One region of the Kitasatospora hibisci genome, then DNA from elsewhere that is predicted to be linked to it. Evidence: riboswitches for the same ligand, from Rfam matches in the RefSeq annotation. Region 1 holds a riboswitch; the other holds the start of a gene.
What was found. Region 1 has a riboswitch for thiamine pyrophosphate ahead of thiO (glycine oxidase ThiO). Riboswitches for the same ligand answer to the same signal wherever they lie in the genome.

Region 1 (4,205 bases):
ACCCGACCAGGCCGAGGCCCGGCGCGTGGCGGCCCGGCTTGGTCGGCGTGGGCCAGACCGGGCCGGTGCAGAAGTAGTCCACGCCCTGCTCGGCGATCGCCGCGTCCACCTCGGACTCGGCGTGGCACGAGCGGCCGATGATCACGTCCTCGCCGAGGACGGCGCGGGCGGCCGGCACCGGCAGGTCGTCCTGGCCCAGGTGCAGCACGTCCGGGCGGGCGGCGTGCGCGACGTCGGCCCGGTCGTTGACGGCGAGCAGCTTGCCGTGGCGACGGCAGGCGTCGGCGAACACCTCCAGCGCGGCCAGCTCCTGCCTGGCCTCCAGGCCCTTGTCGCGGAGCTGGACGATGTCCACCCCGCCGGCCAGCGCGGCGTCCAGGAACTCCGCGAGGTCGCCCTGCTCGCGGCGGGCGTCGGTGCAGAGGTAGAGCCGGGCGTCGGCGAGCCGCTCGCGGGCCGCCGCGCCGGGCGTCGCGGTGGTCACAGCGCCATCGCCTGGGCGCGGCGCTTCACCTCGGTCGCGCGGTTCTCCCAGAGCGCCTGGACCGGGGTGCCGGGCAGCGACGGGTCCTCGGTGAACATCCACTCCAGGATCTCCTCGTCGCTGAACCCGCTGTCGCGCAGCACGGTCACCGTGCCGACCAGGTGCTTGACCGGGCCGGCGTCGTCGATGAAGGCGGCCGGGACCTGCAGCGACCTGTTGGGGCCGCGGCGCACCGCGATGAGGTCACCCTTCTTGACCATGTTGCGGACCTCGGTGACCACGACGCCCCACCGCTCGGAGATGTCGGGCAGGTACAGCCACTCGGGGACCAGGGACTCAATCTTGGCTTCGATCTCACTCACGGCACCAGACTGCCACCTCCGCGGCCCCCGGCGCACCAACCGGCCGCTCGCGCGGGCCGGGCCCTACCCCGCGACGGCCGCCTTCAGCGGCACCGAAGGGTCCGCCGCCCGGACCGGATCCAGCACCGCGCCGCGCTCGACCAGCCGGCGGGCCTGCGTGAGGTCGCGCGGGCGGTCCACCGTGAGCACGGCCCGCAGCGCGCCGTCGCGCAGCCAGAGCACCGCCCAGGTCGGGTCCTGCGGCGAGCCGCGCCGGACCTGCTCGTCCCCCGCGCCGTGCCGGCCGACGTACTGCACCATCCGGCCGAACTGCTCCGACCAGAAGTACGGCACCGGGTCGTAGGGCGCGTCCGCACCGAGCACCGAGGCGGCCGCGGCCTGGCCGGACTGCAGCGCGTGGTCCCAGTGCTGGACGGTCAGCCGGGCGCCGGTGCGGGCGGACGGGTAGTTCGCGCAGTCGCCGGCCGCGAAGACGCCAGGCAGGCTGGTGCGCAGCCGGTCGTCCACGACGACGGCACCGGCGGCGTCCAGCTCGACGCCCGAGCCGGCCAGCCAGTCGGTCGCCGGGCGGACGCCGATGCCGACCACCACCTCGTCGGCCGGCAGGTGCGAGCCGTCCGCCAGCAGCACCGCGCCGGGCTCGACCGCCGCGACGGCGGCGTCGCAGCGCAGCTCCACCCCGGCCTCGGCGTACCAGGCGGCCATCTCCCGGCCGACCTCGGTCGGCAGCGCGCCGGGGACCGGCGCCGGGCCCGCCTCCACCACGGTGACCCGGCAGTCGGCCGCGCGGGCCGCGGTGGCCACCTCGGCGCCGATCCAGCCGGCACCGACCAGCACCAGCCGCAGGCCCGGGCGGAACAGGGCCCGCAGCGCCAGCGCGTCGTCCAGGGTGTGCAGCAGGTGCGCGCGCTCGGCGCCCGGCAGCACCCGAGGAGCGGCGCCGGTGGCGATCACCAGCGCGCCGTACGGCAGGTCGCCGCCGTCGGTGTGCAGCACGCCCGGGGTCAGCCCGGTGGCTCGGCAGCCGGCGAGCACCTCGATGCCGAGGTGCGGGAAGTCGATGTCCAGCGGGGTGGCGTCGGCCTTGCCCAGCAGGACCTCCTTCGAGAGCGGCGGCCGGTCGTACGGTGCGTGCGGCTCCTCGCCCACCAGTACGATCCGCCCACGCCAGCCGCCGCGCCGCAGCCCGGAAGCGCAATGCGCCCCGGCCAGCCCGGCCCCGACCACGACCACCTGATCCGTTCCGCTCAGATCTGCCACGCCCGTCACTGTACTGGCGTTCGGTGCGGGTACCGGGCCCGTCCCACCCCTCGTACGCGCCTTCAGCCGTGACCAGGCCCGGAGTTAAGGTGGGGGCACCATCGCGGGAGCCCGGCGTACCGGGCTGAGAGGCGGGCTGGCACGGCCCGCGACCGTCCGAACCTGATCCGGGTCATACCGGCGAAGGGAGAGCGACTTTGACACGCTCGGCAGCGGGTACCCATGCCGACGTCCTGGTGATCGGCGGCGGCGTCATCGGCCTCGCCGTCGCATGGCGGGCGGCACAGCGCGGGGTCGGGCGCGTGCACGTGGTCGACCCGGACCCCGGGGGCGGCGCCGCCCGGGTCGCGGCCGGCATGCTCGCCCCGGTCACCGAACTCCAGTACGGCGAGGAGCCGTTGTTGCGTCTCGGGATGGCCTCGAACGAGCGGTACGCCGACTTCGCGGCCGAGCTCGCCGAGGCGGGCGGCGGCGCGGACACCGGCTACCGGCGCTGCGGCACGCTGGCCGTCGCGCTCGACTCCGACGACCGCGCGGAGCTGCGCGAGCTGCACGCCTTCCACCAGCGGCTCGGCCTGGACTCGCAGTGGCTGACCGGGCGGGAGGCCCGCAAGCTGGAGCCGATGCTGGCGCCCGGCGTCCGCGGCGGCCTGCACGTCGCCGACGACCACCAGGTGGACGGCCGCCGGCTGCTGAGCGCGCTGCTGCGGGCCTGCGAGGCCGCGGGCGTCGTCGTGCACCGCGCCGAGGCGGTCGAGCTGCTGGTCGAGCACGACCGGGCGGTCGGCGCCCGGCTGGCCGCCGGGGAGGTGGTGGCGGCCGGGCGGACCGTGCTCGCCGCCGGCCCGCACAGCCACCGGCTGCCCGGCCTGCCCCCTGGCGTGCTGCCCGCGATCCGCCCGGTGAAGGGCCAGATCCTGCGGCTGCGCATCCCCGGGCCGTACCGGCCGTTCCTGTCCCGCAACGTCCGCGCGGTGGTGCGCGGGCAGCACCTCTACCTGGTCCCGCGCGAGAACGGCGAGCTGGTGATCGGCGCGACCAGCGAGGAGCAGGGCTACGACACCACCGTCACCGCCGGCGGCGTCTACGAACTGCTGCGCGACGCCCACGACCTGGTCCCCGGGATCACCGAGCTGCCGCTGGTGGAGACCTCCGCCGGACTCCGCCCGGGCTCGCCGGACAACGCGCCGCTGCTCGGGCCGACCGCCCTGCCGGGCCTGGTCGCCGCGACCGGTCACTACCGCAACGGCGTGCTGCTCACCCCGGTGACCGCCGACCTGCTCGCCGAGTACCTGGCCACCGGCACCGTCCCGGCCATCGGCGAGCCCTTCTCCCCCACTCGCTTCACCACGAAGGTCCCCGCATGAGCGACATCCCCCTCACCGTCAACGGCCGGCCGCGCGAGGTGCCCGCCGCGACCACGCTCGCCGAAGTGGTGGCCACCCTGAGCAAGGCCCACTCCGGCGTCGCCGCTGCGCTCAACGAGGCCGTGGTGCCACGCAGTTCGTGGCCGGACACCCTGCTCTCGGCGGGCGACCGGATCGAGATCCTCACCGCCGTCCAGGGGGGCTGACCGATGGCCGACACCACACTCGACGACAAGGACGTCCTCACCATCGCCGGGACGGCCTTCGGCTCCCGCCTGATCATGGGCACCGGCGGTGCCCCCAGTCTGGAGGTGCTGGAGCAGGCACTGCGGATCTCCGGCACCGAGCTGACCACCGTGGCGATGCGGCGGGTCGATCCCGGCACCCAGGGCTCCGTCCTGGACGTACTGACCCGCAACGGCATCCGGGTGCTGCCCAACACGGCCGGCTGCTTCACCGCCGGCGAGGCCGTGCTGACGGCCCGGCTGGCCCGCGAGGCGCTCGGCACCGACTGGGTGAAGCTGGAGGTCATCGCCGACGAGCGGACCCTGCTGCCGGACCCCATCGAGCTGCTCGACGCCGCCGAGACGCTGGTCGACGACGGCTTCACCGTGCTGCCCTACACCAACGACGACCCGGTGCTGGCCCGGAAGCTGGAGGACGTCGGCTGCGCGGCGGTCATGCCGCTGGGCTCGCCGATCGGCTCCGGTCTGGGCATCCGCAACCCGCACA
Region 2 (4,205 bases), 1.7 Mb from region 1:
CGAGACACCGGCTCCACCCCGAGGACACCTCGGCCCCAAACCCCCCGTTCAGGTGAATTCCGCCCTCCGCTCCGGCCCCACCGAACGCAAAAGGCGGGTGCCGGATCCTTCCGGCACCCGCCCTGAGCAGGTGGTTCTCCTACCAGCGGAGAGCGTGGGATTCGAACCCACGGTACGGGGTCACCGCACGACAGTTTTCAAGACTGTTCCCTTAGGCCGCTCGGGCAGCTCTCCAGGCGGAGGTCAGCCTAACGGTTCCGGCGGGATTCGGTGCACACGGTTTCCGGAGGCCGCCGTCAGTTGTCGCCGACGCGCTCGCTGAGGGTGACCTTGGTGTTGAAGGTCTGGCCGTTGCGGGTGTACTCGACGTCGACGGTCTCGTTGGGCTTGTGGGTCCAGATGCGGCTCACCAGGGCGGGGCCGTTGTCGATCGGGACGCCGCCGAGCTTGGTGATGACGTCGCCCGGCTTGAGGCCGGCCTTGTCGGCCGCGCCGCCGGGGGTGACGGCGGGCGTGCCCTGGATGTCGCGGGTCTGGATCTGCGCACCCTCGCCCTTGTAGTCGTCGTTGCGCAGCACGTCGAGCCTGGCGTAGACGGGCTTGCCGGTCTTGATCAGGGTCTCGCCGACCCACTTGGCCTGGTTGATCGGGATGGCGAAGCCGAGGCCGATGCTGCCGGCCCGGCCGGTGCTGGAGGTGTTGGACTGGATCGCCGAGTTGATGCCGACCACCGCACCGGTGGAGTCGAGCAGCGGGCCGCCGGAGTTGCCGGGGTTGATCGACGCGTCGGTCTGAAGGGCGTTCATGTACGAGGACTGGGCCCCGGTTTCGTCGCCGGAGGCGACCGGACGGTCCTTGGCGCTGATGATGCCGGTGGTGACGGTGGACTCAAGGCCGTACGGGGCACCGATGGCGATGGTGGAGTCGCCGACGTTGACCTTGTCGGAGTCGGCCAGCGGAAGCGGCGTCAGCTTGCCCTTGGGCGGCGTGTCCAGCTTCACCACGGCGACGTCGTAGCCCTCGGCGCGGCCGAGCACGGAGGCGGCGTAGGAGCTGCCGTCCGCGAACTTGACCGTCAGCTTGCCGCCGTTGGAGGCGGGCGCGACGACGTGGTTGTTGGTGAGGATGTGGCCCTCGGTGTCGAAGACGAAGCCGGTGCCGGTGCCGGACTCGCCGTTGCCCTGGGCCTTGATGGTGACGACGCTGGGCAGCGCCTTCTGCGCGATGCCGGCCACCGAGCCGGGGGCGGGCTCGTTCTTCTGCGGGCTGCTGGCCTGGACGGTGGTGCTCCGGTGGTCGTCCGCGGAGGCGACGCTCTTGCCGTCGCGGTCGGCGACGGTCACGCCCACCGCGCCGCCGGCCACACCGGCGACGAGGGCGACCGCGGCGATCAGGGCGAACAGGCCGCCGCGCTTCTTGCGCGGGGCGCCGTGCCCGGGGGTGCCGGGGTGGTCGGCGGGGTAGCCGAGCGGGCCGCCCGGGTAGCCGGGGCCACCGGGGGCTCCGGGGGCTCCGGGGGTGACGTCGTGCGCACCCCAGCCGCCCAGCGGCTGACCGGCGCCGAACGGGTGGTGCTGGCCGGTGGCGCCGGGCGCACCCGGGGCGGCGTAGGGGTCGTGGGCCGCGACGGCGGGCGCCGCGTACGGGTAGCCGGCGGGCGCGGCCTGGGCGGCCGGCGCGGCGGGCGGCAGGACCGGGGGCGGGGCGTCGATGTACCCGGTGTCCGCCGCGGTCGGGGCGGCGGCGGGAGCGGCCGGGGCGACCGGAGCGGCCGGCTCGGGGGCGCTGACCTTGCCGAACGCCAGCGTCGGCGTGGACCCGCCGGCCGCCGGCGCGGCGGGCGCCGCCTCGGCCAGCGTGTAGTCGGCCTCGGGCGCCGCTGCGGGGGTGGGCGCGGACTGCGCCGAACCGTCAGGAGCGGGACCGCCCACCCCCTGGCCGGAGGGCTCCCCCTGCGGCCCGGTGGACCCAACCTCGCGCTCGGTGCTCACGGACGACCTCCATAGCTGACAGGACCAACAACCATAGTTTTTCGCACACCCGATTCGATTGTCGTAAGGACCCTTCTGAAGAACTCATAAGAATCCTTAGCCCGGCCCAACAGCACGTGCCGGGGCCACCCGCGGCGCCCCCGCACGGCCCCCTGCCGCGCCCCCGCCCCGACGGTGCGCCGTCCCGCGATGCGGACCGCCGGGACCACGGCCTTGGCGTTCCCCACCTGGGCGGTTAGCCTGTCGCTCCAAACTGACACGCGGGAGCTTGGACCCACCAGGCTGAGAGTGCGCCGGTCGACCGTACGCCACGGGATCCGTGGACGGACCGTCGAGGGGGCGCAGACCGCCGGAACCTGTCCGGGTAATGCCGGCGTAGGGAGTATCGGCCATGCCGTCTGCTTCGCCATCCTCTTCTTCGGGCGCGCCCGCGTCCAAGGATCTCCCCGAGTCGTCCACGACCGTTCACTCCGACGCCACGGCCCCCGCCGCCGGTTCCACCGCGGTGCTGGACCGTCCGGGGCGGGACGAGCGGGTCGAGGCGCCGCTCGTACTCGACACCGAGCCGCCGCGCACCCTGCGCTTCCGGGACCACTTCGCGCTCTGGATGAACCTCGGCGTCAGCCTGATCGGCTTCACCACCGCCGCCACCGTGCTCGGCGCGCCCGGCAGCGAGCTGTCGCTGGCCGCCGCGGTGACCGCGATCGTGGTCGGCACGGTGGTCGGCACCGCGATGCTCGGCGTCGCCGCGCTGATCGGGGCCCGCACCGGCGCGCCCGCGATGGCCAACCTGCGCGGGCTCTTCGGGACGAGGCTCTCGTACGTGCCCACGGTGCTGAACATCGTCCAGTGCATCGGCTGGGGCGTGTACGAGCTGCTGGTCATCGCGATGGGCGCGCAGACCGTGGCGCACACCGAGGGCTACCGCTGGGTGTTCGTCGTGCTGGCGGGCGCGGTGACCACCGCCCTGACCATCTGGCCGCTGGGCGCGATCGCGGTGCTGCGCCGCTTCGTCGCCGCGGCGGTGGCGGTCGCGATGGTGTACTTCACCGTCCAGCTGGGCCGCCACGGCGTCCCGGACCCGGGCGCGGGCAACTGGCACGGGTTCCTCAGGGCCACCGACGCGATGATCGCCGTCTCGATCTCCTTCGTGCCGCTGGCCGCCGACTACACCCGCCACTCGCGCACCCCGCGGGCGGCGTTCTGGGGCAGCTTCTCCGGCTACACGATCGCCCAGGTCTGGTGCTACGTGCTCGGCCTGTTCGCACTGCTGCAGGCCGACGGCGACGCGACGAGGATCTTCGACTCGTTCCTGGGTGTCTGGGCCGGCTGGCTCTTCCTGCTGGTGCTGGTGCTGCGCGAGACCGACCAGTCCTTCGCCAACGTCTACTCGACCGCGATGTCGGTCCACAACCTGCTGCCGAAGGTCGACCGCCGGGTCCTGACCGGCGCGACCGGCCTGCTGATCACCGTCCTGGCGCTGCAGATCACCGAGTTCACCGACTCGTACTACGCCTTCCTCGGCCTGATCGGCTCGGTCTTCGTGCCGATGTTCGCGGTGCTGGCGGTGGACTACTTCCTCGGCGCGGGCCGGCGCGGCTGGAACCTCGCCGCCGACGCGCCGTCCCGCTGGCTGATGCTGCTGCCGTGGGCGCTCGGCTTCGCCGTCTACCAGCTGATCGCGCCGACCGCGATCGCCGGCTGGTGGACGGACTTCTGGACCTCCGTCCAGGAGGCCCTGCACTTCACCCCGCAGGAGTGGACCTCGGCCTCGCTGTTCGGCTTCCTGGTGCCCGCCCTGGCCACCTGGGCGCTCGCCCCGCTGACCCGCGGCCGGCGCTGACCGCCCGCCCGCACCCCGAAGACGGCCCCGCGGATTGGGGCCGTCTTCGCTTCCGCTTCACTTCCGCCGCTTATCGTTGACGCTGTGACCAGCCCTGATCTCTCGCCTGCGGCGGCGCGCACCGCGCCGCCCGTCCAGGTGATCGCGCACCGCGGTTCCTCGCACGCCCTGCCCGAGCACACCCTTGCGGCCTACCGCCGGGCGCTGGAGGAGGGCGCGGACGCGGTCGAGTGCGACGTCCGGGTGACCGCCGACGGTCAGCTGGTCTGCGTCCACGACCGCCGGATCGGCCGGGTCTCGGACGGCCGCGGCACGGTCTCCGCGATGACGCTGGCACAGCTGGAGGCGCACGACTTCGGCGCCTGGAAGAC

Region 2: it holds a riboswitch for thiamine pyrophosphate, as region 1 does, so the genes downstream of both, ACF9IK_RS18490 (purine-cytosine permease family protein) here and thiO (glycine oxidase ThiO) in region 1, are expected to answer to the same signal.

The regions. Positions count from the first base shown of each region.
Region 1 covers NZ_CP171642.1:5,949,114-5,953,318, reverse strand. Annotated here, with positions in the region: gene thiE (thiamine phosphate synthase) at 1-484, opposite strand, end outside; gene ACF9IK_RS26075 (Rv2175c family DNA-binding protein) at 481-846, opposite strand; gene ACF9IK_RS26070 (NAD(P)/FAD-dependent oxidoreductase) at 910-2,115, opposite strand; TPP riboswitch at 2,200-2,312, shown strand; gene thiO (glycine oxidase ThiO) at 2,304-3,473, shown strand; gene thiS (sulfur carrier protein ThiS) at 3,470-3,679, shown strand; gene ACF9IK_RS26055 (thiazole synthase) at 3,683-4,205, shown strand, end outside.
Region 2 covers NZ_CP171642.1:4,287,144-4,291,348, reverse strand. Annotated here, with positions in the region: tRNA gene ACF9IK_RS18500 (tRNA-Ser) at 147-234, opposite strand; gene ACF9IK_RS18495 (S1C family serine protease) at 297-1,991, opposite strand; TPP riboswitch at 2,242-2,390, shown strand; gene ACF9IK_RS18490 (purine-cytosine permease family protein) at 2,383-3,834, shown strand; gene ACF9IK_RS18485 (glycerophosphodiester phosphodiesterase) at 3,919-4,205, shown strand, end outside.